DNA from 3 places in the Bradyrhizobium sp. Rc2d genome. Region 3 is predicted to be linked to each of the others. Evidence: predicted binding sites of a transcription regulator. Region 3 holds the regulator's gene; each other region holds the start of a gene.
What was found. The regulator PhoB, encoded in region 3, activates phosphate uptake and scavenging genes when phosphate is short. The targets are predictions, from matches to a motif close to TGTCATNNANCTGTCAT.
Positions count from the first base shown of each region.

Region 1: BLV07_RS18695 (YdcH family protein) is a predicted target of PhoB. The motif match lies at 3,608-3,624, and genes of this name have one in related genera.
Region 2: BLV07_RS35060 (DUF47 domain-containing protein) is a predicted target of PhoB. The motif match lies at 4,685-4,701, and genes of this name have one in related genera.

Region 1 is NZ_FNCU01000014.1:33,109-43,648, forward strand. It holds gene BLV07_RS18665 (5-(carboxyamino)imidazole ribonucleotide synthase) at 100-1,206, opposite strand; gene purE (5-(carboxyamino)imidazole ribonucleotide mutase) at 1,203-1,691, opposite strand; gene BLV07_RS18675 (GGDEF domain-containing protein) at 1,833-2,543, shown strand; gene BLV07_RS18680 (hypothetical protein) at 2,546-2,797, opposite strand; gene BLV07_RS18685 (hypothetical protein) at 2,819-3,037, opposite strand; gene BLV07_RS18690 (YdcH family protein) at 3,176-3,382, opposite strand; gene BLV07_RS18695 (YdcH family protein) at 3,711-3,890, shown strand; gene BLV07_RS18700 (NAD(P)/FAD-dependent oxidoreductase) at 3,996-5,099, opposite strand; gene BLV07_RS18705 (sensor domain-containing protein) at 5,302-7,989, shown strand; gene BLV07_RS18710 (glycerol-3-phosphate dehydrogenase) at 8,023-9,501, shown strand; gene BLV07_RS18715 (ABC transporter ATP-binding protein) at 9,554-10,540, shown strand, end outside.
Region 2 is NZ_FNCU01000043.1:27,816-38,355, forward strand. It holds gene BLV07_RS35035 (ABC transporter ATP-binding protein) at 1-680, shown strand, start outside; gene BLV07_RS35040 (ABC transporter ATP-binding protein) at 673-1,419, shown strand; gene BLV07_RS35045 (ABC transporter substrate-binding protein) at 1,470-2,693, shown strand; gene BLV07_RS35050 (branched-chain amino acid ABC transporter permease) at 2,754-3,617, shown strand; gene BLV07_RS35055 (branched-chain amino acid ABC transporter permease) at 3,619-4,587, shown strand; gene BLV07_RS35060 (DUF47 domain-containing protein) at 4,744-5,388, shown strand; gene BLV07_RS35065 (inorganic phosphate transporter) at 5,461-6,465, shown strand; gene sugE (quaternary ammonium compound efflux SMR transporter SugE) at 6,458-6,772, opposite strand; gene BLV07_RS35075 (peptide chain release factor 3) at 6,930-8,552, shown strand; gene BLV07_RS35080 (UCP034077 family protein) at 8,835-9,413, shown strand; gene BLV07_RS35085 (NnrU family protein) at 9,483-10,067, shown strand; gene BLV07_RS35090 (class I adenylate-forming enzyme family protein) at 10,140-10,540, shown strand, end outside.
Region 3 is NZ_FNCU01000007.1:64,561-75,100, forward strand. It holds gene BLV07_RS11805 (putative bifunctional lysylphosphatidylglycerol flippase/synthetase) at 1-480, shown strand, start outside; gene BLV07_RS11810 (ATP-binding protein) at 514-1,812, shown strand; gene pstS (phosphate ABC transporter substrate-binding protein PstS) at 1,957-2,970, shown strand; gene pstC (phosphate ABC transporter permease subunit PstC) at 3,141-4,130, shown strand; gene pstA (phosphate ABC transporter permease PstA) at 4,132-4,977, shown strand; gene pstB (phosphate ABC transporter ATP-binding protein PstB) at 4,974-5,792, shown strand; gene phoU (phosphate signaling complex protein PhoU) at 5,804-6,520, shown strand; gene phoB (phosphate regulon transcriptional regulator PhoB) at 6,536-7,243, shown strand; gene BLV07_RS11845 (GcrA family cell cycle regulator) at 7,473-7,985, opposite strand; gene BLV07_RS11850 (aspartate aminotransferase family protein) at 8,454-9,662, shown strand; gene argF (ornithine carbamoyltransferase) at 9,662-10,540, shown strand, end outside.

The sequences.
Region 1 (10,540 bases), on a different contig from region 3:
TCCGGAAAGATCATGCTCAACCAATAACCTAAAGCGCGATGACGATTCATCCTGATCTCATCGCGCTTTAGGGGGATCGCAGCGATTGCTGCGGTCCCCTCAGGTGCCTTTCGTCGGCCTGACTTCGGTGATGTGTCCCATCTTGCGGCCGGGGCGCGGCGTGCCCTTGCCGTAGATGTGCACCGTGGCGCCGGGAACGGTCAGCCACTTGTCGTAGTCCTTGATCTCGTCGCCGATCAGATTGGTCATGGTGACGACTTCGCCGTGGCGCACGGGCTTGCCGAGCGGCCAGCCGGCGATGGCGCGGATGTGCTGCTCGAACTGCGAGATGGATGCGCCGTCCAGCGTCCAGTGTCCGGAATTGTGCACGCGCGGCGCGATCTCGTTGACCAGCACCTTCGGTCCGGTGCCGTTGGCGAGCACGAACATCTCGACGGCGAGCACGCCGACATAGTCGAGCGCGGTCGCGATCTTGCCGGCGACGCTGCGCGCTTCCTCGGCGAGAGAATCCGGGATCGGCGCGGGCGCGCGCGATATCTTCAGAATGTGGTCGCGGTGCTCGTTTTCGGTGACGTCGAAACATTCGACCTGACCCGCGGCCGAGCGCGCGGCGATCACGGAGATCTCGCGCTCGAACGGCACGAAGGCCTCCAGGATCGCCGATTTGGTGGCGAGACTGGTCCACACCTTGGCGATGTCGTCGCCCTCGCGGATGATGGCCTGGCCCTTGCCGTCATAACCGAAGCGGCGGGTCTTCAGGACGGCCGGAAGACCGATTCGCACGATCGCCTCGCGCAGCGAAGAGACCGAGGTGACGTCGGCATAGGCGGCGGTGCCGATGCCGAGCCGCGTCACGAAATCCTTCTCGGCCAGCCGGTCCTGGGTGGTCTCGAGGATCTTCCGGTTGGGCAGCACCGGGCGGCGCGCATCCAGCACCATCGCCGCGGCCGCCGGCACGTTCTCGAATTCGTAGGTGATGACGTCGACGTCGTTGGCGAACAGCTCGAGCGCCTCGACATCGGCATATTCGGCGCAGGTCGCATTCAGGACCACGTCGAAGGCCGGCGAATCCGGATCGGGCGAGAACATCTGGCAGCGCAGCCCGAGCCGCGCCGCAGCCATGGCCAGCATCCGGCCCAGTTGTCCGCCGCCGAGGATTCCGATGGTGTCACCGGGCTTCAGCTTCACCTGCCTGGCGTCGGTCACGCCTTGTCCTCCGGACGCTCGGCAACCGCCTCGGTCTGCGCCTTGCGCCAGGCGGCCAGGCGACCGGACAGGGCGGGGTCGGACAGCGCCAGCACGGAAGCCGCCAGCAGCGCCGCATTGATCGCGCCGGCCTTGCCGATGGCGAGGGTGCCGACCGGGATGCCGGCGGGCATCTGAACGATCGAATACAGCGAATCGAGGCCCTTGAGCGTCTTCGATTCGATGGGCACACCGAACACCGGCAGTTCCGTCAGCGACGCCGCCATGCCCGGCAGGTGCGCGGCGCCGCCGGCGCCGGCGATGATGACCTTGTAACCCGCCGCCTTGGCGCCCTTGGCGAAAGCGAACAGCCGGTCGGGGGTGCGGTGCGCCGAAACGATGCGGGTGTCGGCGGCGACGCCGAGCGCGGCAAGCGTATCGGCGGCATGCCGCATCGTGTCCCAGTCCGACTGGCTTCCCATGATGATGGCGATCGGCGCGGTCATGACGTCAAATGTGCCCGGAAAACAGAAAGATAGGCCAGATTAAAGGTTCCGGCCGGCGGCTCGCAAGGCGGTGGCAAGGAGAAGGGAATGCACTATCCTGTCTTGGTGAATCCCCGCAAGCCTTCATTGAGCAGGATGCCCATGAAGAAACCAAAAAGGGCGAGTGCTGCGAAGGCCAAAACGGGCCGAAAGACCAGCGCCAGCCACTCCAAAGCCGCTGCCAAGCGTCCGGCCAGGCCGGCGCGGCGCCAAACGCCGGCCGATGGCGCCACGGAAACCATCAAGGCGACCATCCGCGGCTTGCGGAGCAAGCTCAAGGCGGCGGAGCGGCGCGTCGCGGAGCTCGAGGCGGCCGCCGACACCGATTTCCTGCTCGAGATTCCGAACCGGCGCGGTTTCGAGCGCGAGCTCAACCGTGCCATTGCCTACATGAAGCGCTACCGCGCCAGCGGGGCGCTGATCGTGCTCGACGTCGATCGGCTGAAGCCGATCAACGATTCCTTCGGACACGCCGCCGGCGACGAGGTGCTGAAGGCGATTGCCGCGACGCTGACGCGGCAGGTCCGCGCCTCGGATATGGTCGGTCGTCTTGGCGGCGACGAGTTCGCGCTGTTGCTGTGGAATCTCAGCGAGACCGACGCCAAGGCGAAGGCCGCCATCCTCGAGCACGCGATCGACGAACTGTCTTTCACGTTTCAGGGCCGGCACGTGGCTGCGGGCGCTTCCGCTGGCGTGGCGCTGCTGGGACCGCAGTCCGACGCGGGCCGCGCCCTCGAGGAAGCCGATGCCGCCATGTATGTGCGCAAGGCGCACCGGCGCCACGAGCGGCAGATCAGGCCCGTCAGCAGCTGATCCTACAGCGTGGTGAGATCTTGCGGTACATTGCCGAACTTGCGCAGCAGTGTGGCGTCGCCGAATTCGCCGGTCATGGGATCGCCGCTGCGGCTGAACGCGATCGCGCCGATGTGACCGGCACCGCGCGACAAGATTTCGGCGCGCCGCAACGCGGCCGCCGAACTCTGGCACTCCTCTGCGGCGCCCGCGACGGGCGATCCGTCAGCATCGATCAGGAAGGGCATTGCAACGTAGTAGGTCACATCCGACATGGCGTTGCTCCGATGTTGAACTCAGGCGGCGCTGCTCTTGCTCCGCATCTTGCTGGGCGAGGTCTCCGGAATGCAGCCGGCGGAAATCGCCGCCTGCAATTCCGCCAGCTCGGCTTCCAGATATTCATTGGCCATGATCAGCGCCTTGATGGTGCTGCGCAGATTGCCGTCGCACATCGCGATCGCCTGATCGCAGGCTTGTTCATAATGGCTGTTGTCGAGAAGGGCGGTTGCCGACATCTGCGTTGTCCTTCTGCCTTTCCTTGGCGTTTTCCCTGGCCTGTCTAGAGCCGGGACGTCCTGAATGTTCCTATTTTGTTCTTTTTGAGTCAAGCGGATTCAGATACGGCGAGCCACCGCGAAAGATCGGCGGAGGGCTCAGGCGATGATGTCGGGCGTGATCTGGTCTTCGATGAACGCGATGCGATCGCGCAACAAGAGCTTACGCTTCTTCAACCGCTGTAACCGCAACAGGTCGGGGGCGGGCGATTGATGCAGTGCATCGATCGCCGCATCGAGATCTCGGTGTTCCTGCTGCAACCGGGTGAGCTCGACTTCGAGCTCACGCTCGTTTTCATTGGTCATGTCTGCGGTGGCCGAAAACCGATTGGCGTGAGATCTGGGCTGTGGATGCCCTGTGGAAATTATCGTCCTTGCGCGGCGTGACCGCAAGCGATCTGCGGCCGTTGCCCGCCGATCTCCCGCAACATATTTCTGCGAGTCGCTGCGCCGCTGCGCAGGCGCATTGATATCATGGATTTTTCTCGCGTGGTTCCTTACTCACGCTTCGTTACATATGAATTTTCAAAAATGACGCCGCGACGACGGATACCCATCGACAGAACGAATCGGTGATGTACAGTCTCTCGTCCGGATCGAATCCTGAGGTTCAACCCTACCGAGGAGGTTTCGAATGACAATTCAGGCACATCTTGTTGAATTGGAACGGAAGCACAAACTTCTCGAAAACGAATTGCACGAAGCTCTCGTGCACCTTTCAACAGACGACCTGCAAATTGTTGAGTTGAAGCGCCGGAAGTTGATGGTCAAGGACCAGATCGAGCGTCTGAAGCAAGTCGACACGCTCCACTAGTGACCCCCGTAACAGCGTAGAGTTGATCATACCCTTTCAAGCGGGGATGAGTGCGTTTGCGCTCACCCCTGCTGCAATGTGCGTCGTGCAAAATTTGCGCGGCGCCTAGATGTCTGCGAGTTCGGAGACGTGATCGGCGATCGCAAGCGACGACGTCAGTCCCGGCGATTCGATGCCGAACAGGTTGATCAAGCCTGCGACGCCGTGATCGCGCGGGCCCTGCATCAGAAAATCCTGCGTGGCCACCGCCGGCGGCACGATCTTCGGGCGAATGCCTGAATAGCTCGGCATCAACGCCCCGTCGGGCAGCGTCGGCCAGTATTTGCGGATCGCGGGATAGAAGCGCTCCGCGCGTGACGGATCGACCTCGTAATTGATCGTCTCGATCCACTCGACGTCAGGGCCGAAGCGGGCCTGCCCTGCCATGTCCAGCGTCAGGTGCACCCCTAACCCGCCGGGCTCGGGCACCGGGTAGATCAGGTGCGAGAACGGCGCCCTTGCATTGCAGCTGAAGTAATTTCCCTTGGCAAGATAGGCCGGCGGAATCCGGTCCAGCGGCATGCCGTCGATGTTGCGCGCCACCGTCGTTGCCGAGAGCCCCGCAGCATTGACGAGCAGGTCGCATTGCAGCGTCATCGGCGCCTCGCCGCCAGCCTCGATCTCGATACCGCCGGCGGCTGCCTTGGCACGGATCAGTGGCGTGTGGAACGCGAAGGCCGCGCCGGCCTCCTCGGCTTCGCCGCGCAGCGAGAGCATGTAGGCGTGGCTGTCGATGATGCCGGTCGACGGCGACAGCAGCGCGGCGTCACAGGCGAGCGCCGGCTCCAGCGCGCGTGCGGCCTCGCCCGAAAGCAGCTGCATGTCGAGTACGCCGTTGGCCTCGGCATGTGCCTTGATCGATTGCAGCTTCTCCGTCTCTTTCGCGCTGGTCGCGACGATCAGCTTGCCGCAATTTTTGTGCGGGATGCCGCGCTCGGCGCAGTAGCGGTAGAGCGCGTGCTTGCCGCCGACGCACATGCGCGCCATCCAGCTGCCGGCGCGGTAGTAGATGCCGGCATGGATCACCTCGCTGTTGCGTGAGGAGGTGATGGTGCCGATGGCCTCGGCTTCCTCGAGCACGATGACCTCGCGTCCGGCCTGCGCGAGCCGCCGAGCCACCGCGAGCCCGACCACGCCGGCTCCGATGACGACGCAATCGACTTTATCCATGGTCGTGCAGGACGTCCGCTGGAAGAGCCGGTGGCCGCGGCTCTGGAATCGAGGGCGCGCGGCCGTTCTCCGTTAAGGAAGCATTTATCATGTCAGGGCAATTGCCGTATTTCGCGTCAAATTTTTCCGTTGCACATACAGGCGTTTACCCGATCCAAACCCGTGAAGCCAGACAATCCGACGTTGAAATCGCGGGTGGCTGATGGCTGAGAAGAACTGGCACGTGGGCAGCACGCTTCCGATCGCTGTGCAGGCCGTCCTGTGCCTGGCCGGCGCGGTCGCGCCCGCACGCGCCTTTGCGCTGTCGGACAGCTTCACCGCTCCAGGTGATCTCGCCAAGCTCGATCCCAGCGTGATCTGGGAAGTCCTGATCGCGGGCATCGTCGTCTGCTCGTTCCTCGCCGCGATCGCGCTGTGGATCCATTCCTCGCTGCGCCGGACCAGGCGCTTGCAGCTGCGGCGCAATGCCTTCGTCTCCTCCGCCATGAACAATCTCAACCAGGGCGTGGTGATGACGGACGCGCAGCGGCGCGTCATCTTCTGCAACGACCGCTATCTCGATATCTATGGCCTGACGCGGTCGGATGTCCGGGCCAACATGAACGGCTACGAACTCCTCGCGCTGCGACGCAAGCGCGGGGTGCTCGGCGGCGCCTCCGACGACGAGTTCTACGAGAAGGCGGCAAGCAGCAACGGTTTGATCACCGAATTGCCGGATGGACGGGCCATCCTGGTGAAATTTCACGTGCTGCCGAACGGCGGCTCGGTGGCGACGCATCTCGACGTCAGCGAACAGCGCAGGCTGTCGCAGCAGCTCGCCTCCACCAAGCAGTTCCTGGAAACGGTGCTGGACAACGTGCCGGCCTGTGTTGCCGCAAAGAACATCGAGGACGGCTGCTACATCTTCGCGAACACCGCCTATGAGCGCTTCTGGGGCTTCTCGCGGGATCACGTCGTCGGCAAGAATGCGCGCGAGCTGTTTGCGCCCGCCTCGGCGGCCAGCATCGAGGCGGCCGACCAGGCCGCGCTCAATTCGCTGGACGGCCAGTTCCGCAACGAATTCGAGGTCGAGCGTAGCGGGGAGCGGCGCATGGTCGCCTCGATCCGGATCGCGGTCCGCAATGAAAGCAATCGGCCCGGATTCCTGCTGCTGGTGTTCGAGGACATCACCGACCGCCGCTCACTGTCGCAGGAGCTGGAGAGCACCAAGAAGTTCCTCGAGCTCGTGGTCGACAACATCCCGGTGGCGCTGATCGTCGAGCAGGTCAAGGATGGCCGCTATCTGCTCGCCAACCGCAGCGCCGAGACGATTCTCAACCGCAGGCGCGAGGAGGCCACGGGCCTGACCGCCGCCGATATCTTCAATCCCAAGGAAGCCAAGCTGATCATCGCGCGCGACGAGGCCGCGATCAAGAAGCGCGGGATGATCACCGAGGAGCATCCGATCTCCACCAAGGACGGCCTGCGGCTGTTCCTGACCCGCCGTGCCACCGTGCTCAGCGATGCCGGCGAGCCGCAATATCTGATCAAGACCCACGAGGACGTCACCGATCGCCGGCAGACCGAGTCGCGCATGGCGCATATGGCCTATCACGACGGCCTCACCGACCTGCCGAACCGCGCCGCCTTCCTCCAGGCGCTGACCCAGATGATCGAGGCCTGCGAAGGCACCGGCGAGGAGTTCGCCGTCCTGTGCGTCGATCTCGACGGCCTCAAGGAGGTCAACGACGTCTTCGGTCATGCGCTCGGCGACAAGCTCCTGATCGAGGTGGCGCAGCGGCTCCAGGATTCGGCACGCGGCGGCGTGGTGGCGCGCCTGTCCGGCGACGAGTTCGGCCTCATCATCGATGGCAAGCAGCCGGAGGCGGGTCTGGCGCTGGCGCAGCAGCTCGGTGAGGCCGTCGCCCGGGAATTCCAGATCGACGGCCGACCGGTCCGTGCTGGCGCCACCACCGGCATGTCGATCTTCCCCCACAATGGCGCTGATGGCGCCTCGCTGCTTGCCAATGCCGGCGCGGCGCTGTTCCGCGCCAAGCAGAAGTCGCGCGGCACGATCAGCCTCTACCAGCCGGAGATGGACCAGCAGATCCGCGACCGCCGCGTGCTGCACCAGGACCTCTCGATGGCGATCAAGAATGGCGAGCTCTCGCTCGCCTTCCAGCCGCAGGGCGCCGCCGGCCACAGCGTCGCCGAGAGCGAGATCATCGGCTTCGAAGCATTGGCGCGCTGGCAGCATCCGGTGCGTGGCCAGGTCTCGCCGGCCGATTTCATCCCGATCGCGGAAGAGAGCGGCCTGATCGTCGAGATGGGCGAGTGGATTCTGCGTGAGGCCTGCCGCGAGGCGGCGTCCTGGCCAAAACCGCTCCAGGTCGCGGTCAATCTGTCGCCGGCGCAGTTCATGCATGGTGACGTGGTCGGGCTGGTCCATTCGATCCTGATCGAGACGGGCCTCGCGCCCGGCCGGCTCGAGCTCGAGATCACCGAGGGTGTGCTGATCGAGGACTTTGACCGCGGCCTTGCGCTGCTGCGCCGGCTGAAGGCACTCGGCGTGCGGATCTCCATGGACGATTTCGGCAGCGGCTATTCCTCGCTGAGCTATCTCCAGGCGTTCCCGTTCGACAAGATCAAGATCGACCGTGCCTTCATCATCAATCTCGGCCGCAACCCGCAATCGGCGGCGATCGTGCGCGCGGTGATCGATCTCGGCCACGGCCTCGAAATGTCGATCATCGCCGAGGGCGTCGAGACCCTCGACCAGCTCGCCTTCCTTGCCAAGGAGGGCTGCGACGGCGTGCAGGGCTACCTGCTCGGCAAGCCTCTGCCGATCGGGAAATATGCAGGCCTCGTCGGCCGCGCTGAGGTCATGGAGCTTGCGCTCAAGACGGGCTAATGATGGGGCGCTTCGCTCCTTCTCGACGGCCTCATGGCGGATTACGACCTTGCGATCATCGGCGGCGGCTTGAACGGTGTCAGCCTCGCGCGCGATGCGGCTGGCCGTGGCCTGCGGGTCATTCTGTTCGAGCAGGGCGATCTCGGCGCCGGCGCGTCGTCGGCGACGCCGCGGCTCGTTCATGGCGATCTGTCGGTTCTGGAACGGCGCGGGTTCTGGCGGGTGCGGCGGGCGCTGGCGGAGCGCCGGACTTGGCTCAGGATCGCGCCGCATCTGGTCCGGCCGATGCACTTCGTCATCCCCGCCCATTCCGAGGAACGCCCGCCATGGCTGCTGCGTGCCGGCCTGTTGCTTTATGACAGCCTCTCCAGCGGGAGTGGGCTGCCTGTCGCGACGACCCTCGACATCACGCATCATCCGGTCGGCAACGCGCTGAAGCGTCCGTTCGGCACGGCGTTCGAATATTCGGACTGCGTCGTCGATGATTCCCGCCTGGTGGTGCTCACGGCGCTCGATGCCGCCGAACGTGGTGCGGTGATCCGGACCGGGGCGCGCTGTGTCCGCGCCGACCGAACCGACACCTGGCGGCTTGCGGTGGTCGATCGTGGCCACCGCCGCACGATCACGGCACGGGCCTTGGCCAACGCCACCGGCGCCTGGACGCCTATGGTGGCGGAGACCGTGCTGCGGCAGCCGCAGCCCGCCATGGCCGCCACGCAGATGAGCCAGATCATCGTGCCGCGGCTGTTCTATTCCGATAACGTCTACGTTTTCCAGAACAACGATGGACGACTGATCTTTGCCCAGCCCTTCGAGCGCGACTTCACCCTGATCGGCACGGTGACGCACGACTTCACCGGCGATCCCGCGATCGTGGCGATGCCGGGAGCCGACATCAGCTATCTCTGCGAGGCGGCCAGCCGCTATTTCCGCGAGCGCGTGACCCCGAGCGACGTGGTCCGGACGGTCTCCGGTGTCAATCTGACGCTGGCGTCCGTGCGGCAACGCGATGGCACGACCCTGTTCCACGCGCGCCGGCGCAAGGCGCCGCTGATCACCATGTTCGGCGGCGATGTCACGACGTCGCGCCTGCGCGCGGAGCGAGCGATAACGAAGCTGACGCCGTTCTATCCGATGTCGCCGCGTTGGACCGCCGGCGCGGCGCTACCGGGCGGGGACTTTGCCTGGGATCGTTTCGACACCGAGGTCGACCTCGCGCGAGACCGCTGGCGCTTTCTTTCGGAGCCGCAGGCCCAGCGCCTGGTCGCGGCCTATGGCTCGCGCCTGCCGGCGGTGCTCGGCGAGGCGAAGACCCGTGAAGAACTTGGCCCCGCCTTCGGTCCCGAACTGACCGGCGCCGAAGTACGTTACCTGATGAACCATGAATGGGCGCGCTTCTCCGACGACATCCTGTGGCGCCGTTCCAAGCTCGGCCTGACCATGCCCGCGGCGGATCGCGACGCGCTGGCCTCGTTCATGTCGGATGTGAACGATCAGTCCCGAACCGGTTGAGCTAGGGACGATCGGCCGCTAGCGTGCGGCGGAATTGGGGTTGGCAGGGAACATGACGGACGAGTTGCCCAGAACAAACGCCGCGGCCAATGCGACCAGCGGAGATCAACATCCGGCGGCCGGGCAGCCGTTGCTGCGCATCGAGGGCGTCGCCAAGACGTTCGGGACGTTCCGTGCCGTGGACGGCGTGTCGCTCGACATCAGGGCCGGCGAGTTTTTCGCGCTGCTTGGTCCGAGCGGCTGCGGCAAGACCACGCTTTTGCGCATGCTCGCCGGCTTCGAGGCGCCGGACGAGGGGCGCATCCTGCTCGGGGGTCAGGATATCGCGCAGGCCTTGCCGCACGAGCGTCCGATCAACATGATGTTCCAGAGCTACGCGCTGTTTCCGCATCTGTCGGTGCGCGACAACATCGCCTTCGGCCTGAAGCGTGCCGGCATGGCGCGCGCCGACATCGCCTCGCGCGTGGCGGAGATGGTCGCACTGGTGAAGCTCGAGGGACTTGAGAAGCGCAAGCCCGACCAGCTCTCCGGCGGCCAGCGCCAGCGCGTGGCGCTGGCCCGTGCGCTGGCCCGCCGACCGCAGCTCTTGCTGCTCGATGAGCCGCTCGCAGCGCTGGACAAGAAGCTGCGCGAGAGCACGCAAGCCGAGCTGATGGAGCTGCAGCGCCGGCTCGGCATGACCTTCATCATCGTCACCCACGACCAGGAGGAGGCGATGACGATGGCGAGCCGGATCGGCGTGATGAATGCCGGCAAGCTGGCGCAGGTCGCGAGCCCGCGCGAACTTTACGAGGCGCCGCGCTCGCGCTGGATCGCGGAATTCGTCGGCGACGTCAATTTGTTCGAGGGCGAGTTCAAATTGCGCGACGGTCATCGCCTCGTCATTGCCACGCGCGAGGCCGGGACTTTGGTTGCGGCCGAGCCGCGCGAGCGGGTGAGCGAGGCGAAATTGTCGGTCGCGATCCGGCCCGAGAAGGTCAAGCTCTCGCGCCGCGGCCCGGTGTTTGAGGCCGGTCGTGAAACGGCGATCAACAGTCTG
Region 2 (10,540 bases), on a different contig from region 3:
CGCTCAAGGTTCGCCGTGGGAGCATTCATGCGTTGATCGGGCCGAACGGCGCCGGCAAGACGACGTGCTTCAATCTTTTGACCAAGTTCCTTAAACCGTCTGCCGGAAAGATCCTGTACAAGGGGCAGGACATCACTGCGATGGCGCCGGCGGATGTGGCCCGCATGGGCTTGGTTCGCTCCTTCCAGATTTCGGCCGTGTTTCCGCATCTCACGGCGCTGGAGAACGTCCGCGTCGCACTTCAGCGCCAGCACGGCTCTTCGTTCGACTTCTGGCGTTCCAAGTCCGTGCTCAACCGCTTCAACGATCGCGCGCGCGAGCTGTTGAACGATGTCGGCCTCAGCGAGTTTGCCAATACGCCCGCGGTCGAGATGCCGTACGGGCGCAAGCGCGCACTGGAGATCGCAACGACGCTCGCGCTCGACCCCGAGATGATGCTGCTGGACGAGCCGATGGCCGGCATGGGTCACGAGGACATCGACAAGATCGCGGCGCTGATCAAGCGCATCTCCGCGAAATATACCATTCTGATGGTCGAGCATAATTTGAGCGTCGTGGCCAATCTCTCCGACATCATCACCGTGCTGACGCGCGGCCAGGTGCTGGCGCAAGGCCATTACTCCGAGCTCACCAAGGACGAGCGCGTCAAGGAAGCCTATCTGGGAGCCGGTCATGCCTGACACTGCGATCGCCCAGGCTCCGGCAAAGGCTGCGACCGGCGGAAACATCCTTCAAGTCCGCAACCTCGAAGCCTGGTACGGCGAGTCCCACATCCTGCACGGGATCAACTTCGACGTGAATGCGGGCGAGGTCGTCACCCTGCTCGGGCGCAACGGCGCCGGCAAGACGACCACGTTGAAGTCGATCATGGGCATCATCGGCAAGCGCTCGGGCTCGGTGAAGTTCAACAATCAGGACATCATCCGCGCGACCTCCGACAAGATCGCGCGCATGGGCATCGCGTTCTGTCCCGAGGAGCGGGGCATATTCTCCAGTCTCGACGTGCGCGAGAATCTGATGCTGCCGCCGGTGGTCCGCGAAGGCGGGCTGCCGCTCGATCAGATCTTCGACCTGTTCCCGAACCTGAAGGAGCGGCTCAACAGCCAGGGCACCAAGCTGTCGGGCGGCGAGCAGCAGATGCTCGCGATCGCGCGCATCCTGCGCACCGGCGCGAGCTTCCTGATGCTGGACGAGCCGACCGAGGGCCTTGCGCCCGTCATCATCCAGCAGATCGGCCATACCATTGCGCGACTCAAGAAGGAGGGCTTCACCATCCTCCTGGTCGAGCAGAACTTCCGCTTCGCATCGACGGTGGCGGACCGCTATTACGTGGTCGAGCACGGCAAGATCATTGACGGTTTTTCCAACGCCGAGCTTGCCGCCAACATGGACAAGCTCCACACCTATCTCGGCGTCTAGAACTGCCCAAGAAGTTAGAACCAACGAGAATATTTAGAGAGGGAAGCCGCATGAACACCCGGTCGATCGCTTCATTTCTGCTCGGCACCGCGCTGGCGCTTGCCGCGACAAGCGGCGCGATGGCGCAGGACAAGACCATCAAGATCGGCGTGCTCACCGACAACTCCGGGCTCTACGCCGACCTTGGAGGTCCCGGCTCGACGCTGGCCGCGCAGATGGCGATCGAGGATTCCGGGCTTGCAGCCAAGGGTTGGAAGGTCGATCTCATCTCCGCCGACCATCAGAACAAGCCCGACATCGGCACCGCGATCGCGCGGCAGTGGATCGATGTCGAGAAGGTCGACGTCTTCATGGACGTGCTGAACTCCGGCGTGGCGCTGGCGGTGAACAATGTCGTCAGGGAAAAGAATTCGATTCTGATCGACACGGGTGCGGCGACGTCCGATCTGACCAACGCGCAGTGCTCGCCGAACACCATCCACTGGGTCTACGACACCTACATGCTGGCCAACAGCACGGGACAGGCGCTGGTGAAGGCCGGCGGCGACACCTGGTACTTTCTGACCGCCGACTACGCCTTTGGTCACGCGCTCGAGCGCGACACCGCTGCGGTGGTGGTCAAATCAGGCGGCAAGGTGATCGGGAGCGTCAAGCATCCGCTCAATACCGCGGACTTCTCCTCGTTCCTCCTGCAGGCGCAGGCGTCGAAAGCCAAGATCATCGGTATGGCAAACGCCGGTGGTGATACCACCAACACGATCAAGCAGGCGGCGGAATTCGGCATCGTCGCAGGCGGCCAGAAGCTCGCCGGGCTTCTGCTGTTCATCACCGACGTCCATGCGCTCGGATTGAAAGTGGCGCAGGGGCTGAACTTCACCGAAACCTTCTATTGGGATTTGAACGACGGCACCCGGGCCTTCTCCAAGCGTTTCTCCGAAAAGATGAAGAACAAGGCGATGCCTTCGATGGTGCAGGCCGGCGTCTATTCGGGCCTGATCCATTATTTCAAGACGCTGGAAGCCTTGGGTGGCAATCCGCACGATGGCGCCAAGGTGGTCGCCAAGATGAAGGAAATGCCGACGGACGATCCACTGTTCGGCAAGGGCACGATCCGCGCGGACGGCCGCAAGCTCCATCCCGCCTATCTGTTCGAGGTCAAGAAGCCCGAGGAATCCAAGGGGCCGTGGGACTACTACAAGCTGATCGGCACGACGGCGGCAGACCAGGCTTTCAGGCCGCTCTCGGAAAGCGCCTGTCCGCTGGTGAAGAAGTAGTACCGACAGCGTCCGCTGGCGGGCACCGTCGTCAACAAAACGGGACTGGGTACGAGATCGATGCAGGCTCTATACGCTCAGCTACTGGTGGGACTGATCAACGGCTCGTTCTACGCGCTGCTCAGTCTCGGGCTTGCCGTGATCTTCGGCATGCTCAACATCATCAATTTCGCCCATGGCGCGCTCTACATGATGGGCGCGTTCGTCGCCTATTTCCTGTTGAACCTCGGCGGCATCAACTATTGGTGGGCGTTGCTGCTCGCGCCCATCATCGTCGGCATCTTCGGCATGATCCTGGAGCGGACCATGCTGCAATGGCTGACCGGGCTCGACCATCTCTACGGCCTGCTCCTGACCTTCGGCATCGCGCTGATCGTACAGGGCGTGTTCCAGAACTACTTTGGCTCCTCCGGTCTGCCTTACGCCATTCCGGACCAGCTCAGGGGCGGCATGAATCTCGGCTTCATGTTCTTACCCGTCTATCGCGGCTGGGTCGTCGTGTTCTCGCTGGCGGTGTGCCTTGCGACCTGGTTCCTGATCGAGAAGACGCAGCTCGGGGCTTACCTGCGCGCCGCCACTGAAAACCCGACGCTGGTGCGCGCCTTCGGCATCAACGTGCCGCGCATGATCACGCTGACTTACGGTCTCGGTGTCGGCCTTGCCGCGCTCGCCGGCGTGCTCTCGGCGCCGATCAACCAGGTGCGTCCGCTGATGGGTGCCGACCTCATCATCGTCGTGTTCGCGGTGGTCGTGATCGGCGGCATGGGATCGATCATGGGCTCCATCATCACCGGCTTTGCGCTCGGCGTGATCGAGGGCCTGACCAAATATTTCTACCCCGAGGCCTCCAACACCGTCGTGTTCGTGCTGATGGTGCTGGTGCTCTTGGTGAAGCCAACGGGATTGACGGGAAGGGCAGCCTGACATGACGACCCTGACGGACGACACGCTGCCGACAACCCCTCGCGCCATGCGCGACGAGATGATCGTGTTCGTGGTGATGGCCCTGCTTTTGGCGGCGGTGCCGTTCACGGGAGTCTATCCGTTCTTCGTGATGCAGGCGTTGTGCTTTGCGCTGCTCGCGTGCGCCTTCAATCTGCTGGTCGGCTATGGCGGACTGCTGTCGTTCGGCCACGCCATGTTCCTGGGGACCGCGGGCTATTGCAGTGCGCATGCGTTGAAGGTCTGGGCGCTTCCGCCCGAGCTTGGCATCCTCGTCGGCATCGCCTCTGCGTTCGTGCTGTCGATCGTGACCGGCTACATCTCGATCCGCCGCCAGGGCATCTATTTCTCGATGATCACCCTGGCGCTGTCGCAGCTCCTCTACTTCATCTACCTCCAGGCGCCGTTCACGCACGGCGAGGACGGCATCCAGGGCATTCCGCAAGGGCACATGTTCGGCGTGTTCGATCTGTCCAAGCCGACGGTGCTTTATTACGTCGTGCTGGTCGGCTTCCTCGCCGGCTTCCTCTTGATCTTCCGCATCATCAACTCGCCGTTCGGCGAGGTGCTGAAGTCGATCCGCGAGAATGAGCAGCGGGCGATCTCGCTCGGCTACCGCACCGACCAGTACAAGTTCCTGGCCTTCATCCTATCGGGCACGCTGGCCGGCTTTGCCGGGGCGCTGAAAGTGTTCGTGGCGCAGAACGCCTCGCTCACCGACGTGCACTGGTCGATGTCGGGCGAAGTCGTGCTGATGACGCTGGTCGGTGGCCTCGGAACCATTTTCGGTCCCGTGATCGGCGCCTTCGTGATCATCGCCATGCAGCAATATCTGGCGGGCTTCGGCCAGTGGGTGACGGTGATCCAGGGTGGGATCTTCGTGATCTGCGTGCTCACCTTCCGCCGTGGCGTCATCGGTGAAATCGCGCATTACTTCCGGAGATCGCTCTAAGTAACTGATTTTAAATCTGTTTACAGGTCGCTTGAAAGCGGTGGATGACCCGGCTCCGCGGGCGCGAGATCACACGCGCGTGGATCGAAAATGGTCTATGACAGTTTCATGACGGCCCTTCCGGGCCGGGCCATTTCCAACCGGTAGCCTGTCCCCATGATGCGATGGTTTCGTGCTTTCCTGCCCAAGGAAGAACGGTTCTTCGACCTGTTCGACCGTCATGCCCAGACCGTGATCCAGGGCTCGATCGCGCTCCAGGGCATGCTCAACGGGGGCGAGGAGACGCCGGTCTATTGCCAGCGCGTCAATCAGTTCGAGAACGACGCCGACAACATCACCCGCGAGGTGCTGACGGCAGTGCGCCGCACCTTCATCACCCCGTTCGACCGCGGCGACATCAAGAACCTGATCACCTCGATGGACGACGCCATCGACCAGATGCAGCAGACGGCGAAGGCCGTGATGCTGTTCGAGGTCCGCGCCTTCGAGCCGCCGATGCGCGAGATCGGCGGGCTTCTGATCGAATGCGCCAATCTGGTGGGACGCGCGCTGCCGCTGATGCAGTCGATCGGCCCGAACGTCGCCATGCTGAGCGCGATCACGGAAGAGCTGGGCAAGCTGGAGGGCCGTGTCGACGACCTCCACGACATCGGGCTGAAGGAGCTGTTCCTCAAGCATCGCAACGGCAACGCGATGGACTTCATCGTCGGCGTTGAGATCTACGACCATCTCGAGAAGGTGGCCGACCGCTTTGATGACGTCGCCAACGAGATCAACAGCATCGTCATCGAGCAAGTGTAGCGCATGATGCGGAAAAGTGTGCAGCGGTTTTCCGCTCGGATCATGCGTAAGCTTTAAGGCAGGGGCCGCGCCGTGGATGCTGCGTTGGGTTTTCCCGTCCTGGTCGGCTTGATCGCCGTCGCGCTGCTGTTCGACTTCCTGAACGGCCTGCACGACGCCGCCAATTCGATCGCGACCATCGTCTCGACCCGCGTGTTGCGGCCACAATTCGCAGTGTTCTGGGCCGCGTTCTTCAATTTCGTCGCCTTCATGGTGTTCGGTCTGCACGTCGCCCAGACCATCGGCACCGGCATCATCGATCCCTCGATCGTCGACGCCCAGGTGATCTTCGCGGCCTTGGTCGGGGCCATCGTCTGGAACATCGTGACCTGGGCGCTCGGCATCCCGTCCTCGTCGTCGCATGCGCTGATCGGCGGCCTCGTCGGTGGCGGCATGGCCAAGGCGGGCATTTCGGCGGCGGTGTGGAGCGGGTTGTCCAAGACGGTGCTGGCGATCGTGCTGTCGCCCCTCGTCGGCTTCCTGCTCGCGATGATGCTGGTGGCGATCGTGTCCTGGGCCTCGGTGCGCTCGACACCGTTCGCGGTCGACCGCGCCTTCCGCATCCTGCAATTCGCCTCCGCCTCGCTCTATTCGCTCGGCCATGGCGGCAATGACGCCCAGAAGACCATGGGTATCATCGCCGTGCTGCTCTATTCGCAGGGCCATCTCGGCAGCGAATTCTCCGTGCCGTTCTGGGTGGTGCTGTCCTGCCAGGCCGCAATGGCACTGGGCACGCTGATGGGCGGCTGGCGCATCGTCCGCACCATGGGCCTGCGCATCACCAAATTGACCCCGATGCAGGGCTTTTGCGCCGAGACCGGCGGCGCTGTGACCCTGTTCATGGCGACCTTCCTCGGCGTTCCCGTCTCGACCACCCACACCATCACCGGCGCCATCGTCGGCGTCGGCGCCGCCCGCCGTGTCTCGGCGGTGCGCTGGAATGTCGCGAGCTCGATCGTCTATGCCTGGGTGATCACGATCCCGGCCGCGGCCCTGGTGGCCGCGCTGAGCTGGTGGGCGGTCCAGATCGTCAAGTAACGAGCTTCAATCCGATAATTCCGGCGATGATCAAGGCGATGCTGGCGAGTCGGAAAGCGGTCGCGGGCTCGCCGAACAGGATGATGCCCAGCGTCGCGGTGCCGACCGCGCCGATTCCGGTCCAGACTGCGTAGGCGGTTCCGACGGGCAGTGATTTGAGAGCAACCCCGAGCAGGATGATGCTGCCGGCCATGGCCGCCAGCGTAACGACCGACGGAACAAACTTGCTAAAGCCCTCGGTATATTTCAGGCCGATGGCCCAGGTGATCTCGAGAAGACCGGCGACGAACAAAATGCTCCAGGCCATGACGACCCTCAGTTCAAGGCAGGGTCGTCCCCGCAGGCAATGACCTATGAACGGGAGGGCCGTCCCTCCCAAAGGGCGATATGGGGCTGGCCGGAGGGCTCCGCAATCACCAAATGAGGCTTGATCAGGCCCATTTTCCCTGCCAAACGCTCCCGCCATGTCCGACATCGCCACCACCGCAGCCGAATCGCCGGCCCGTTCCCCGCTTGCTGCTGAAGTGTCGCGGCGGCGGACCTTTGCGATCATCTCTCACCCCGACGCCGGCAAGACCACGCTGACCGAGAAGCTGCTGCTGTTCGGCGGCGCCATTAACCTCGCCGGCCAGGTCAAGGCCAAGGGCGAGCGGCGCAACACACGTTCGGACTGGATGAAGATCGAGCGCGAGCGCGGCATCTCGGTCGTGACCTCGGTGATGACCTTCGAGTTCGAAGGCCTCGTCTTCAACCTGCTGGACACGCCGGGCCACGAGGACTTTTCGGAAGACACGTACCGTACGCTGACGGCGGTCGATTCCGCCGTGATGGTGATCGACGCCGCCAAGGGCATCGAGGCGCGCACCCGGAAGCTGTTCGAGGTGTGTCGTCTTCGGGATATCCCGATCATCACCTTCATAAACAAGATGGATCGCGAGAGCCGGGATGTCTTCGAGCTGCTCGACGAGATCGAGAAGACGCTGGCGCTCGACACCACGCCGATGACCTGGCCGGTCGGCCGCGGCCGCGACTTCCTCGGCACTTATGACGTCGTCAATGGCGGCGTGCGTCTGCTCGAAGGTGGCGGCGCCAAGACCGGCGCGGCGCAGCAGATCGAGATCGCCGAGCTCGCCAAGCTCAATGCGAACCTCGACGTAACAGCGGTGAAGGACGAGCTCGAGCTCGTCACCGAAGCGTCAAAACCGTTCGAGCTCGAAGCATTCCGCGAAGGTCATCTGACGCCGGTCTATTTCGGCAGCGCGCTGCGCAATTTCGGCGTCGGCGACTTGCTGGAAGGCCTCGGCAAGTTCGCGCCCGAGCCGCGCGCGCAGGACAGCGACCAGCGCAAGGTCGAAGCCACCGATCCGCGCATGAGCGCCTTCGTGTTCAAGATCCAGGCCAACATGGATCCGAACCATCGCGACCGCATTGCGTTTGCGCGGCTCTGTTCGGGCAAGCTCAGCCGCGGCATGAAGGCGAAGCTGGTGCGCACCGGCAAGAGCATGCCGCTGTCGAGCCCGCAATTCTTCTTCGCGCAGGATCGTTCGGTAGCGGATGAGGCCTTTGCCGGCGACGTGGTCGGCATTCCCAATCACGGCACGCTGCGCATCGGCGACACGCTGACCGAGGGCGAGGATTTCAACTTCGTCGGCGTGCCGAGCTTTGCGCCGGAAATCGTCCGCCGCGTTCGTCTCACCGACGCGATGAAGGCGAAGAAGCTGAAGGAAGCGCTCCAGCAGATGTCGGAGGAGGGCGTGGTGCAGGTGTTCCGTCCGCGCGACGGTGCGCCCGCGCTGGTCGGCGTCGTCGGCGCGCTCCAACTCGATGTGCTCAAAGCCCGGCTCGAGGCCGAATATTCACTGCCGGTCGAGTTCGAGGTGAGCGAGTTCCAGCTTGCGCGCTGGGTCTCCTCGGAGGATCGCAAGAAGCTCGACACCTTCATCGCCGCCAACACCTCCAGCATCGCCGACGATGTCGACGGCGATCCAGTCTATCTGGCGCGAAACGAGTTCTATCTCGGCTACACCAGGGAACGCGCCGAGGGCATCGAGTTCACCAACGTCAAGGACGTCAAGAAGAAGGGGTAGGGTGGCCGCGCGCCCGGCCGCCGCAGCCACACCCTCCGCTGCGCAGCCACACCCACACCCTCCGCTGCGCAAGCACACCCTCCGCTGTCATGCCCCGGCTTGACCGGGGCATCCAGTACGCCGCGGCCTCTCGATTTAATCACATCCGTCTCGGCGTACTGGGTCGCCCGGTCAAGCCGGGCGACGACAGTGTACTTGAACGCGAGCACGTGAACAGCCGCAGGCTTGACGTTGTTGGAGGCAATGCCACCTTCAACTCATGTGATCTTGCGAGCTCACTGCATGTGGCGCGGCATCATTGTTTTTCTCCTGCTGGCGATATCGACCGTCGCCGCCGACGCGCGGCCCCGCCAGATCAACCCCATTCCGTTCTCGCACGAGCCGTGCAGCGTGCTCGATGGCCCGCCCTGCACGCCGTCCTACTGCAGCCCGCTCGAGCCCGGCCCCTGCATTCCCGAAATCGACTACCCCTACGGCCAGAACCTCCAGGTCACGATCGAGAGCGTGCCGTCCGAGGCGGACCGCGCCAAATACCGGAAGCCCGATCACGATCTCGACACGATCGGCGATCTCTTTGCCGAGCTGCGCAGCTGCTGGTCGCCGCCATCGGACAACGCGCGCGCCGGCATGCAGATGTCGGTGCGCTTCAGCTTCAACAAGGCGGGTGGCCTGATCGGCCCGCCGCGCCTCACATACGCGACCGCGGGCGTGCCGGCCGGCACCCGCACGACCTATCTGAACGCCATCAACGCGTCGCTGCAGGCATGTCTGCCGCTGAAATTCACTGGCGGACTCGGCGGCGCGTTGGCGGGCAGGCCGATCGCGATCCGCTATGTCGACAATCGCGAGCTTGGAAAATAGCGCATCAGTTGCGACCGGCGGCCAATCGATGATACCTCAGAGGCGGGGGCTGCTTTAGGGGAGGATGTCATGGGTCTGGTGGTCATGATCCTGGGGCTGGTGCTGTTTTTTGCCGCCCATATTTTCACGACGAAACGAAAGGCGCGCGCTGAGGCAATCGCACGACTAGGTGAGGGGACCTACAAGATCCTCTATTCGCTGGTTTCGCTCGCGGGGCTCGTGCTGATCATCTGGGGCTTTGCCCATTACCGCAGCTCCGGCTGGATCGACGTCTGGTATCCGCCGAAGGCGCTGAAGCACATCACGCTCGCCTTGATGCTGCCCGCGGTCATACTGGTGGTGGCCTCGTACCTGCGCGGCCGCATCTATGCGACGCTGAAGCATCCGATGCTGGCCGGCATCAAGCTGTGGGCGGCCGCGCATCTGCTCGCCAACGGCGATCTCGGCTCCATCATCCTGTTCGGCTCGTTCCTGGGCTGGGCGGTGTATGATCGCATTACGCTGAAGCATCGCACCGATGCCGGCGGCCCGCCGATCCCGGTCGGCGGTGTCACAAATGATTTGATCGCGATCGCAGTCGGTGTTGTCGCTTATCTTGCGCTGGCGTTTGCGTTCCACCCTGTCGTGATCGGTGTTCCCGTGATCGGCGTCTAGCCGGTCAGCACAAGACGACACCCGGTGTCCATGCGCGGAAGATAACAAGAGCAACAAGCCGAGGACCCTTCGATGGACTGGTCGCAATCTCAGATCCCGCCGATGCGGTTCGAGGCGCGCTTTGGCGATCGGGTGGTGCCGGCATTTTGCGATCGGCCATCGAGCCTGTGGGCGATGATTGCGGAAGCCTGCGCGCGCAATGGCGATGGTGAGGCGCTGATTTGCGGCGACGTCCGCCTGAGCTGGCGACAAGCCGTCGAGCAGACCGCGCGGATTGCGTCCGGTCTTCGCAAGCTCGGCCTGCAACGCGGCGACCGCGTCGCCATCCTGCTTGGCAATCGCATCGAGTTTCCGCTGCTGCTGTTTGCCGCCGCGCATGAGGGGCTGGTCACGGTGCTGCTCAGCACGCGCCAGCAGAAGCCGGAGATCGCCTATGTGCTCACGGATTGCGGCGCCAAGATCCTGATCCATGA
Region 3 (10,540 bases):
TGGGTCTGGACCCAGCCGCGCGTGGTCGGCCGCGGGCCCTGGACCGTGGTGCTGCCGGGCGGCCCGCTGACGCTGCTCCAGATCGCGATCGGCATCGTCGATCTCGGTTTCTGCGCGCTCGCGATGTACGTGCTGGTCCCGGACGAGCCCAACCTCGGCTTCGTCGTGGTCGCGGTGATCTTCGTCTCGGCGACACTGCTCGGCTTTGCCAGCCATTCGCCCGGAGGTCTTGGCGTGTTCGATGCCGCCATGCTGGTCGGCCTCTGGCAGATGGACCGCGAGGAGCTCCTGGGCGGGATGCTCCTGTTCCGCGTCCTCTATTATTTGTCCCCCTTCGTTCTATCTGTAATCTTGCTGACGTTTCGCGAAGTTATCATCGGCGCACGTTCGAAGCGCTTGCAGCAGGCGGCGCTCAAGCTCGATCCCGGCCCGGCGCATGAGGCCGCTTATGTGAGAGAGCGCAGCGACAGCGGCGCCTGACCGGCGCAAGCCTTTAAGGAGAAGCCCTCCCCGATGGCGATCGATGCCCCATCTTCTCCCAACACCCAGCCCTGGTCCGATCGGCTGCGGCACTCGACTATCATCCTGATCGCGGCGGCGCTGGCGTTGTCGGTGGTGGTCTCGCTCGGCGAATTGTCGGCGCTGCATGCCGCGATCGTTTTCCTCTGCATCGCAGCCGCGGCGCTGATCCCCTGGCGCCTGCACGATCCCACAGCCTCGCGCGACGATGTCAGGCGCATCAACCCGGTCGAGAGCGCGGCGGTGGCTGCCGTCGTCGCCGGCATGCCGGATCCTGCGGTGCTGCTCGACCGCGCCGGCCGCGTCATCCATCTCAATGCCGCCGCCGCCCAGCTTGCACCGGCGCTGCGCAGGAACGAGCTCGCCCAGTTCGCGCTGCGCTCGCCGGAGATCATCACGGCGTTGCGCGAGGCGATCGCGACTACCGAGCCGCGGCGCGCGACCTATCTCGACCATGTCCCGGTCGATCGCTGGATGGAGCTCATGATCACGCCGGTGCCGGTGCCGACCACCTTCGGTGGCGCCGACAAATGCATGCTGATGACTTTCCACGACCAGACGCCGCTGCGCCGGGTCGAGGAGATGCGGGCCGACTTCGTCGCCAATGCCAGCCACGAGCTGCGCACCCCGCTTGCCGCGCTGTCGGGCTTCATCGACACGCTCCAGGGCCAGGCCAAGGACGATCCCAAGGCGCGCGAGCGCTTCCTCGGCATCATGCACAATCAGGCCACCCGCATGGCGCGCCTGATCGACGATTTGCTGTCGCTGTCGCGGGTCGAACTGTCGGCCCATGTCCGCCCCGACACCCTGGTCGACCTCTTGCCGATCATCCTCCAGGTCGCCGACGGGCTCGAGCCGCTGGCGCGGGAACGCCAGGTCGATGTCGAGACCCATCTGCCAGAAGCGCCCGTGATGATCGCAGGCGACCGCGAGGAGCTGCTCCGCCTGTTCGAGAACCTGATCGAGAACGCGCTCAAATACGGCGCCTCGGGCGGACGCGTCATCGTGTCGCTGACGTCAAGCGCGGCCACTGATGGAGCTCAGGAAATCCGCGTCATGGTCCGCGATTTCGGCCCTGGCATCGCGCCGGAGCACCTCCCCCGGCTGACCGAGCGCTTCTACCGGGTCGATGTCGGCGACAGCCGCTCGCAGGGTGGAACCGGGCTCGGATTATCGCTGGTGAAACATATTCTTAACCGTCATCGCGGCCGGCTCCTGATCGAAAGCGTACCCAAACAGGGCGCCACTTTTACCGCTTGTTTTCCCCAGGCCAGGCCTCCGGCATCGATGTGAAAATCGAGCGATTCCAATCGCTTGAGGGTGTCATCCAGCTGTCACGAAACCTTCGTAAAAGCACAGCCGACCGCTCCTAAAGGGGCGGCGCGGGGAGCGCGATCGGGCGCGGATGGCGCTTCGCTCCCCTGTATGGAGACCAGCATGAATTTCCTCAAAACTATCGTCGCTGCCGGCTTGGTCGCCGCATCGACGACGGCGGCGTTTGCAGCCGACATCACGGGTGCCGGTGCGACATTCCCGTTCCCGATCTATTCGAAGTGGGCTGACGCCTACAAGAAGGAGACCGGCAACGGTCTGAACTACCAATCGATCGGCTCGGGCGGCGGCATCAAGCAGATCCAGGCCAAGACCGTGACCTTCGGCGCCAGCGACGCGCCGCTCAAGGCCGAGCAACTCGAGAAGGATGGCCTCGTCCAGTGGCCGATGGTGATGGGCGCCATCGTCCCCGTCGTCAACCTCGAGGGCGTGAAGCCCGGCGAACTGGTGTTCGACGGCGAGACGCTGGCCAACATCTATCTCGGCAAGATCACCAAGTGGGACGACGCCGCGATCAAGAAGCTCAATCCGAACGTGAAGCTGCCCGCGGAGGCGATCACCGTAGTCCGCCGTTCGGACGGTTCGGGCACCACCTTCAACTTCACCAACTACCTCTCCAAGGCCAGCGCGGACTGGAAAAGCAAGGTCGGTGAGGGTACCGCGGTCGAGTGGCCGGTCGGCGTCGGCGCCAAGGGCAACGAAGGCGTGTCGGGCAACATCAGCCAGACCAAGAACTCGATCGGCTATGTCGAGTACGCCTATGCCAAGCAGAACAAGCTGACCTACACCGGTCTCGTCAACAAGGCCGGCAAGCCGGTGCAGCCGACCGTCGAGGCCTTCCAGGCCGCCGCCTCCAACGCCGACTGGGCCAAGGCTCCCGGCTATTACGTCATCCTGACCGACCAGCCCGGCGACAAGTCCTGGCCGATCACGGCGGCGACCTTCATCCTGATGCACAAGTCTGCGACGGACAAGGCCGCCTCCCAGGAAGCCATCAAGTTCTTCCGCTGGGCCTTCAAGAACGGCGGCAAGGCGGCTGAAGAGCTTGACTACATCCCGATGCCGGACAGCGTCGTCCAGCTGATCGAGAAGACCTGGGCTGCCGAGATCAAGAGCTGAAGCGAATGTCCCGGACGCGCTGCAGCGTGAAACGCTGCTGCGCAGCCCGGGACCCACAAGAACCGGGCCCCGGATCAGCGTCGCACCGCTTCGCAGCTCGCGCCGCATCCGGGGCACAACTCCGGCAACAAGCGTATAGAGAACGGGTACAGGGGATCGGCGTGGCAGAGATGGCTGTTCAGAGCGATGTAATCGACGACGCCGGACCGTATGACCGCGCCAAGGCCTTGAGCGCGTTCAAGCTCGGCGACGTCACCTTCTACTGGATCACGCGGCTTTCCGCGATCTCGGTGCTGCTGATCCTCGGCGGGATCATCATTTCGCTAATCGTCGGCGCCTTCCCGGCGATCAAGGAATACGGCCTGTCGTTCCTGTGGACGCAGCGCTGGGCGCCTTCGGCCGATCCGCCCGTGCTCGGCGCGCTCGGGCCGATGTACGGCACGCTCGTCACCTCCTTCATCGCGATGCTGATCGCCATTCCGGTCGGTCTCGGCATTGCGATCTTCCTCACCGAGCTCTGCCCGCAATGGCTGCGCCGCCCGATCGGCATGGCGATCGAGCTGCTCGCCGGCATTCCGTCGATCATCTACGGCATGTGGGGCTTCTTCGTGCTGGGCCCGTTCCTGGCCAACACCTTCCAGCCCTTCATGATCAGGGTCTTCGACGGCGTCCCGGTGCTGGGAGCGATCTTCGCAGGTCCACCGTCCTATCTCAGCCTGTTCAACGCCGCGCTGATCCTCGCCATCATGGTGCTGCCCTTCATCACCTCGATCTCGGTCGACGTGTTCAAGACGGTGCCGCCGGTGCTGAAGGAAGCCGCCTACGGCGTCGGCTGCACCACCTGGGAAGTCGTCCGCAGCGTGGTGATCCCCTACACCCGTGTCGGCATCATCGGCGGCGTCATGCTGGCGCTGGGCCGCGCGCTCGGCGAGACCATGGCGGTGACCTTCATCATCGGCAACTCGTTCCGGATCTCCTCGTCGATCTTCGCACCGGGCACCACGATCTCGGCGGCGATCGCCTCCGAGTTCGCCGAGAGCGACGGCCTGCACCAGTCCGGCCTGATCCTGCTCGGTCTGCTCCTGTTCGTGCTGACGTTCTTCGTGCTCGCGGCCGCGCGGCTGATGCTGCTGCGTCTGGAACAGAAGGCGGGGAAGTGACATGAACCCGATTTACGCACGCCGTCGCCGCACCGACATCGTCATCCGCGGGCTCTGCATCGCCGCCGCCGCCTTCGGCGTCACCTGGCTCGCGCTGATCCTGATCACGCTGCTCTACAACGGCCTTAGCGGCCTGAACCTGCAGGTCTTCACCGAGAACACGCCGCCGCCCGGCTCGTCCGAAGGCGGCCTGCTCAACGCCATCGTCGGCTCGCTGATCATGACCGTGCTCGGCGTCGGCATCGGCGCGCCGCTCGGCCTGTTCGCCGGCACCTATCTCGCCGAGTACGGCCGCAACGACAAGCTGACCTCGGTGATCCGCTTCATCAACGACATCCTGTTGTCGGCGCCCTCGATCATCATCGGCCTGTTCATCTACGGCGCGGTGGTGGTGCCGATGCGCGGCTTCTCGGCGATCGCGGGTAGCCTCGCGCTCGCCGTGATCGTCATCCCCGTGGTGCTGCGCACCACCGAGGACATGCTGCTTCTGGTGCCGAACGCGCTGCGCGAGGCGGCCTCCGCGCTCGGCCTGCCGCGCTCGCTGGTGATCAAGCGCATCGCCTACCGCGCCGCGCGCTCCGGCCTCATCACCGGCGTGCTGCTCGCCACCGCCCGCGTCGCCGGCGAGACCGCGCCGCTGCTGTTCACCGCGCTGTCGAACCAGTTCTTCAGCCTCGGCCTGAACAAGACGATGGCGAACCTGCCCGTGACCATCAACAATTTCGTGCAGAGCCCCTACGCCTATTGGAAGCAGCTCGCCTGGAGCGGCGCACTGCTGATCACGCTCACCGTGCTTGCCCTGAACATTGGCGCCCGCATCCTCGGTGCCGAGAGGACCGCAAAATGACCGACCTGTCCGTATCCGTGAGTTCCAACGGTCACCTGGCCTCGCATCCGCTGCCGGAAGCGCCCGCCAAGGTGACGGTGCGCAACCTCAACTTCTATTACGGCGAGCATCACGCGCTGAAGAACATCAACCTGACGCTCGGCACCAACCGCGTCACGGCGTTCATCGGCCCGTCGGGCTGCGGCAAGTCGACCCTGCTGCGCATCTTCAACCGGATGTATGACCTCTATCCGGGCCAGCGCGTCACCGGTCAGCTGATGCTCGACCAGACCAACATCCTCGATCCCAAGCTCGACCTCAATCTGCTGCGCGCCCGGGTCGGCATGGTGTTCCAGAAGCCGACGCCGTTTCCGATGACGATCTACGAGAACATCGCCTTTGGCATCCGCCTCTACGAGAAGATCTCGAAGTCGGAGATGGACGACCGGGTCGAGAAGGCGTTGCGCGGCGGCGCGCTGTGGAACGAGGTCAAGGACAAGCTCAACGCCTCGGGCCTGTCGCTCTCCGGCGGCCAGCAGCAGCGCCTCTGCATCGCCCGCACGGTCGCGGTGCGGCCTGAAGTGATCTTGTTCGACGAGCCCTGCTCGGCGCTCGATCCGATCTCGACCGCCAAGGTCGAGGAGCTGATCCAGGAACTGTCCGAGAACTACACGATCGCGATCGTCACCCACAACATGCAGCAGGCGGCGCGCGTCTCCGACAAGACCGCCTTCATGTATCTCGGCGAACTGATCGAGTTCGACGACACCAGCAAGATCTTCACGTCGCCGAGCGACCGGCGTACGCAGGATTACATCACCGGCCGGTTCGGCTGAGGAGACGGGACATGGGTACTGAACATACCGCAAAGGCCTTCGACACCGACCTCCAGGAGCTCACCCGCCTGGTCGCCGAGATGGGCGGCATCGCCGAGCGCATGATCGTCGATTCCGTCGATGCGCTGATCCGCCGCGACGTCGCGCTCGGTCAGCGCGTCGTCACCACCGACGCCGAGCTCGATGCGCTGCAGAAGCGCATCGAGGAGCGCGCCGTGCTCACCATCGCCCGTCGCCAGCCGATGGCGGTGGATCTGCGCGAGATCGTCGGCGCCATGCGCGTCGCCACCGATCTCGAGCGCATCGGCGACCTCGCCAAGAACATGGGCAAGCGCGTTGCGGCGCTGGAGACGGACTTCCATCCGCTAAAACTGTTTCGCGGCCTGGAGCACATGACCGACCTCGTGCAGCAGCAGGTCAAGTCGGTGCTGGACGCCTATGCCGCGCATGATCTGCCGGCGGCAATGGCGGTGTGGAAGGGCGATGAGGAAGTCGACGCCATCTGCACCTCGCTGTTCCGCGAACTCCTCACCTACATGATGGAGGATCCGCGCAACATCTCGTTCTGCATCCATCTGATGTTCTGCGCCAAGAACATCGAGCGGATCGGCGACCACGCCACCAACATCGCCGAGACCGTGTTCTACATGATCGAGGGTCAGGCGATCACCGACAAGCGGCCGAAGGGCGATATGACGACCTTCGCCACGACGGTACCGAATACCTGAGGGAGCGACGACAACATGGGCGCACGCATTATGGTGGTTGAGGACGAGGAAGCTCTCACCGAGCTTCTCCGTTACAACCTCGAAGGCGACGGCTATGACGTGGAGACGGTGATGCGCGGCGACGACGCCGACACCCGCCTCAAGGAACACATCCCGGATCTGATCGTGCTCGACTGGATGCTGCCGGGACTATCAGGCATCGAGCTGTGCCGGCGGCTGCGCACCCGTCCCGAGACCAAGCAGCTCCCGATCATCATGCTCACCGCGCGCGGCGAGGAGAGCGAGCGGGTGCGGGGTCTTGCGACCGGCGCCGACGACTACATCGTCAAGCCGTTCTCGGTGCCGGAGCTGCTCGCGCGCGTGAAGGGCCTTCTGCGGCGCGCAAGTCCGGAGCGGCTCGCCACCGTGCTCGCCTATGGCGACATCGAGCTCGATCGCGACAAGCGCCGTGTGGCGCGCTCGGGCCGGCCGATCGATCTCGGCCCGACCGAATATCGCCTGCTGGAGTTCTTCCTGGAGCATCCCGGCCGCGTGTTCTCGCGCGAGCAGCTGCTCGACAGCGTCTGGGGCCGCGACATCTATATCGACGAGCGCACCGTCGACGTCCATATCGGCCGCCTGCGCAAGCTGCTCAATCTCGGCCGCGAGCAGGACCCGATCCGCACCGTCCGCGGCGCCGGCTATGCGCTGGATGATCGGTTTGCGAAGGCGGAGCAGACGTAAGTTAGGCGGTGTTGCTTTAGCAGGCGGCTGCCACACCCTCACTGTCGTCCCAGATCCGGGACCCATAGCCACAGGGAGTGATTGTTGCGCGAAAAAGGTAGCTCCGAGTCCCCGTAACCACAGCTTGCGGTGGCTATGGGTCCCGGATCTAGGCGCGCTTGTCCGGGACGACATCGGATTTGTAGAGCCGTCATTGCGTGACGGCTGCCGTTTTGATCTCAGAACGAACTCACCGCGTGCTCGGCTTGGCCGGCGCGCGCCGGCGATCCGCGGCCGGCTGATAGGCGACGCGCGAGTGCTGGGCACAGTAGGGCAGGCCGGACAGCGCCCTGCCACCGCAGAAGAAGAAATCCGGGCTCGAGGGATCGCCGACCGGCCAGTGGCAGGTTGCCTCGTTCAATTCCAGCAGCGACAGCCGCTGGCTCATCGGCACCACGTTGTCGTAGGTGACCGGTTCGGCCTCCACCTCGACCTCGAAGGCCTGCGCCAGCGCGGTGTTGCCGCGCGAGATCGGCCGGGTCACCCGCATCATGTGCTGTGCTGGGCGCGCCTTGCGCGGCCGCGGCGCGGCCGAAGATGGGCTCTTGGCGCGGCCCGACAGGCCGAGCCTGTGCACTTTACCGATCACGGCATTGCGGGTCACATTGCCGAGCTCGGCCGCGATCTGGCTGGCCGAAAGTCCGGCCTCCCAGAGCTTTTTCAGCTGCTCGACGCGATCGTCGGACCAGGTCAAAACCGTCATTGCACCCTTTCCCTCGCTGCGCGCCGCCATCCTGGGGCCTCACAGCGAATGCCTAAGCCTTGAAAAACCCGTGCCGCCAGAATCCCTTAAGGCTCGCCGGGCGCGCTACTGACGCCCGAACGTTTACGCCGGTACATGAGGACTTAGAGGATCAGAACCGCTGCACGAGATGTCGTATCTGACAGGCCAAACGCTACAATATGGCGTGACTCCCGCGCAAGAGTCCGCCGACTCGCTTCCACATGTTCCGTGGTGAAAACCCCGCAAAATCGGCACCGCAAGACTACGGATTCAGCGTTTCGCGAGGCTTTCCGGGCGGCATTGACACCGGTCTTGCCAGGCATAAGATAGTGCCGCGTGCCGCCCTTAAAAGGCGGCACGTTTCGTTTTCCGGACCGGTCAATGGTGCGCTGCGCAAGGCATGCCAGGCAGGTCTCAACATTCAAATGCAACATCCAAGTGATGGTCATGACCAACAGCGCCGCGCCGCATCTGCTTCCCGTTTTCGCCAGGGCCGACCTTGGTTTTGAGCGCGGCGAAGGCTGCTGGCTGATCGCGACCAATGGCGATCGCTATCTCGATTTCACGTCGGGCGTTGCGGTGAACGCGCTCGGCCATGCCCATCCCGCGCTGGTCAAGGCATTGCAGGAGCAGGCGACCAAGCTCTGGCACATGTCGAACCTGTTCCAGAGCCCGGATGGCGAACGGCTTGCAACGCGTCTGTGCAACGAGAGTTTCGCGGACTTCGTGTTCTTCTGTAATTCGGGCGCCGAAGCGCTGGAATGCGTGATCAAGGTCGTGCGGCGCTATCACGCTGCCAAAGGCCATCCCGATCGCTATCGTATGATCACCTTCGAGGGCGCTTTCCATGGCCGTACGCTGGCGACGCTGGCTGCGACGGGCTCGGCAAAATATCTCGAAGGTTTCGGCCCGCCGATAGACGGCTTCGACCAGGTCCCGCATGGCGATATCGAGGCCGTGAAGAAGGCGATCGGTCCGCAGACCGCCGGCATCCTGATCGAGCCGATCCAGGGCGAGGGCGGTGTGCGTTCGTCGACACCCGCCTTTCTCAAGGCGCTGCGCCAGCTCTGCGACGAAAAGGGCCTGTTGCTCGCGTTCGACGAGGTGCAGACCGGCATGGGCCGCACCGGCGATCTGTTCGCGCATCGCCGTCTCGGCGTCACGCCCGACGTGATGTCGCTGGCGAAGGCGCTCGGTGGCGGCTTTCCGATCGGTGCTTGCCTTGCGACCGCGGAAGCGGCCTCCGGCATGACGCCCGGCTCGCACGGCTCGACCTTCGGCGGCAATCCGCTCGCGATCTCTGCTGCAAACGCCGTGCTCGACGTCATGCTCAAGCCTGGCTTCTTCGACCACGTGCAGAAGATGTCGCTGCTGCTCAAGCAGAAGCTCGCCTCCGTGATCGATCGCCATCCTGATGTCGTCAGCGAAGTTCGTGGCGAGGGTCTCCTGATCGGCATCAAGGCGGTCGTGCCTTCGGGTGATCTCGTTGCCGCCTTGCGCCACGAAAAACTGCTCACCGTCGGCGCCGGCGACAATGTCGTGCGCTTTCTGCCACCTCTGATCGTCACCGAAGCCGAGATCGAGGACAGCATCGGGCGGCTCGAGCGCGCCTGCACGGCGATCTCGTCCAGTCAGACCAAGCGGGCGGCAAGCTAATGAGCAAGTCGCCAAAGCACTTCCTCGACATCAACGAGCTCCCGCTGTCGGAGCTCAAGCGCATGCTCGCCGCATCCTCGGCCATGAAGGCGAAGCAGAAGGCGCATCAGCCGGTCAGGCCGCTCGAAGGCAAGACGCTGGCGATGATCTTCGAGCGCCCCTCGACGCGGACGCGGGTGTCGTTCGACGTCGCCATGCGCCAGCTCGGCGGCGAGCCCATCATGCTCACCGGCGCAGAAATGCAGCTGGGCCGTGGCGAGACCATCGCCGACACCGCGCGCGTGCTGTCGCGCTATGTCGACGCCATCATGATCCGCATCCTCAATCACGAGGCGCTGCTGGAGCTTGCGGCCTATGCGACCGTGCCCGTCATCAACGGCCTGACGCGCCGTTCGCACCCTTGCCAGGTGATGGCCGACCTCATGACCTATGAGGAGCATCGCGGCCCGATCGAGGGCAAGACGGTGGCCTGGACCGGTGACGACAACAACGTGCTGGCGTCCTGGGCCCACGCCGCCGAGCGCTTCAAATTCCAGCTCAACGTCGCAACGCCGCCGGAGCTCGCGCCGAAGAAGGCGATGCGTGACTGGATCAAGACGACCAATGCGCCGATCGTGCTCGGCACCGATCCGGAAGCCGCCGTGCGCGGTGCCGATTGCGTCGTCACCGACACCTGGGTGTCGATGGGCGACAAGGAAGGCGAGCACCGCCACAACGTGCTCAAGCCCTACCAGGTCAATGCCAAGCTGATGTCGCTGGCCAAGTCCGATGCGCTGTTCATGCACTGCCTGCCCGCCCACCGCGGCGAAGAGGTCACCGATGACGTGATCGACGGCCCGCAATCGGTCGTGTTCGACGAGGCCGAAAACCGCCTGCAT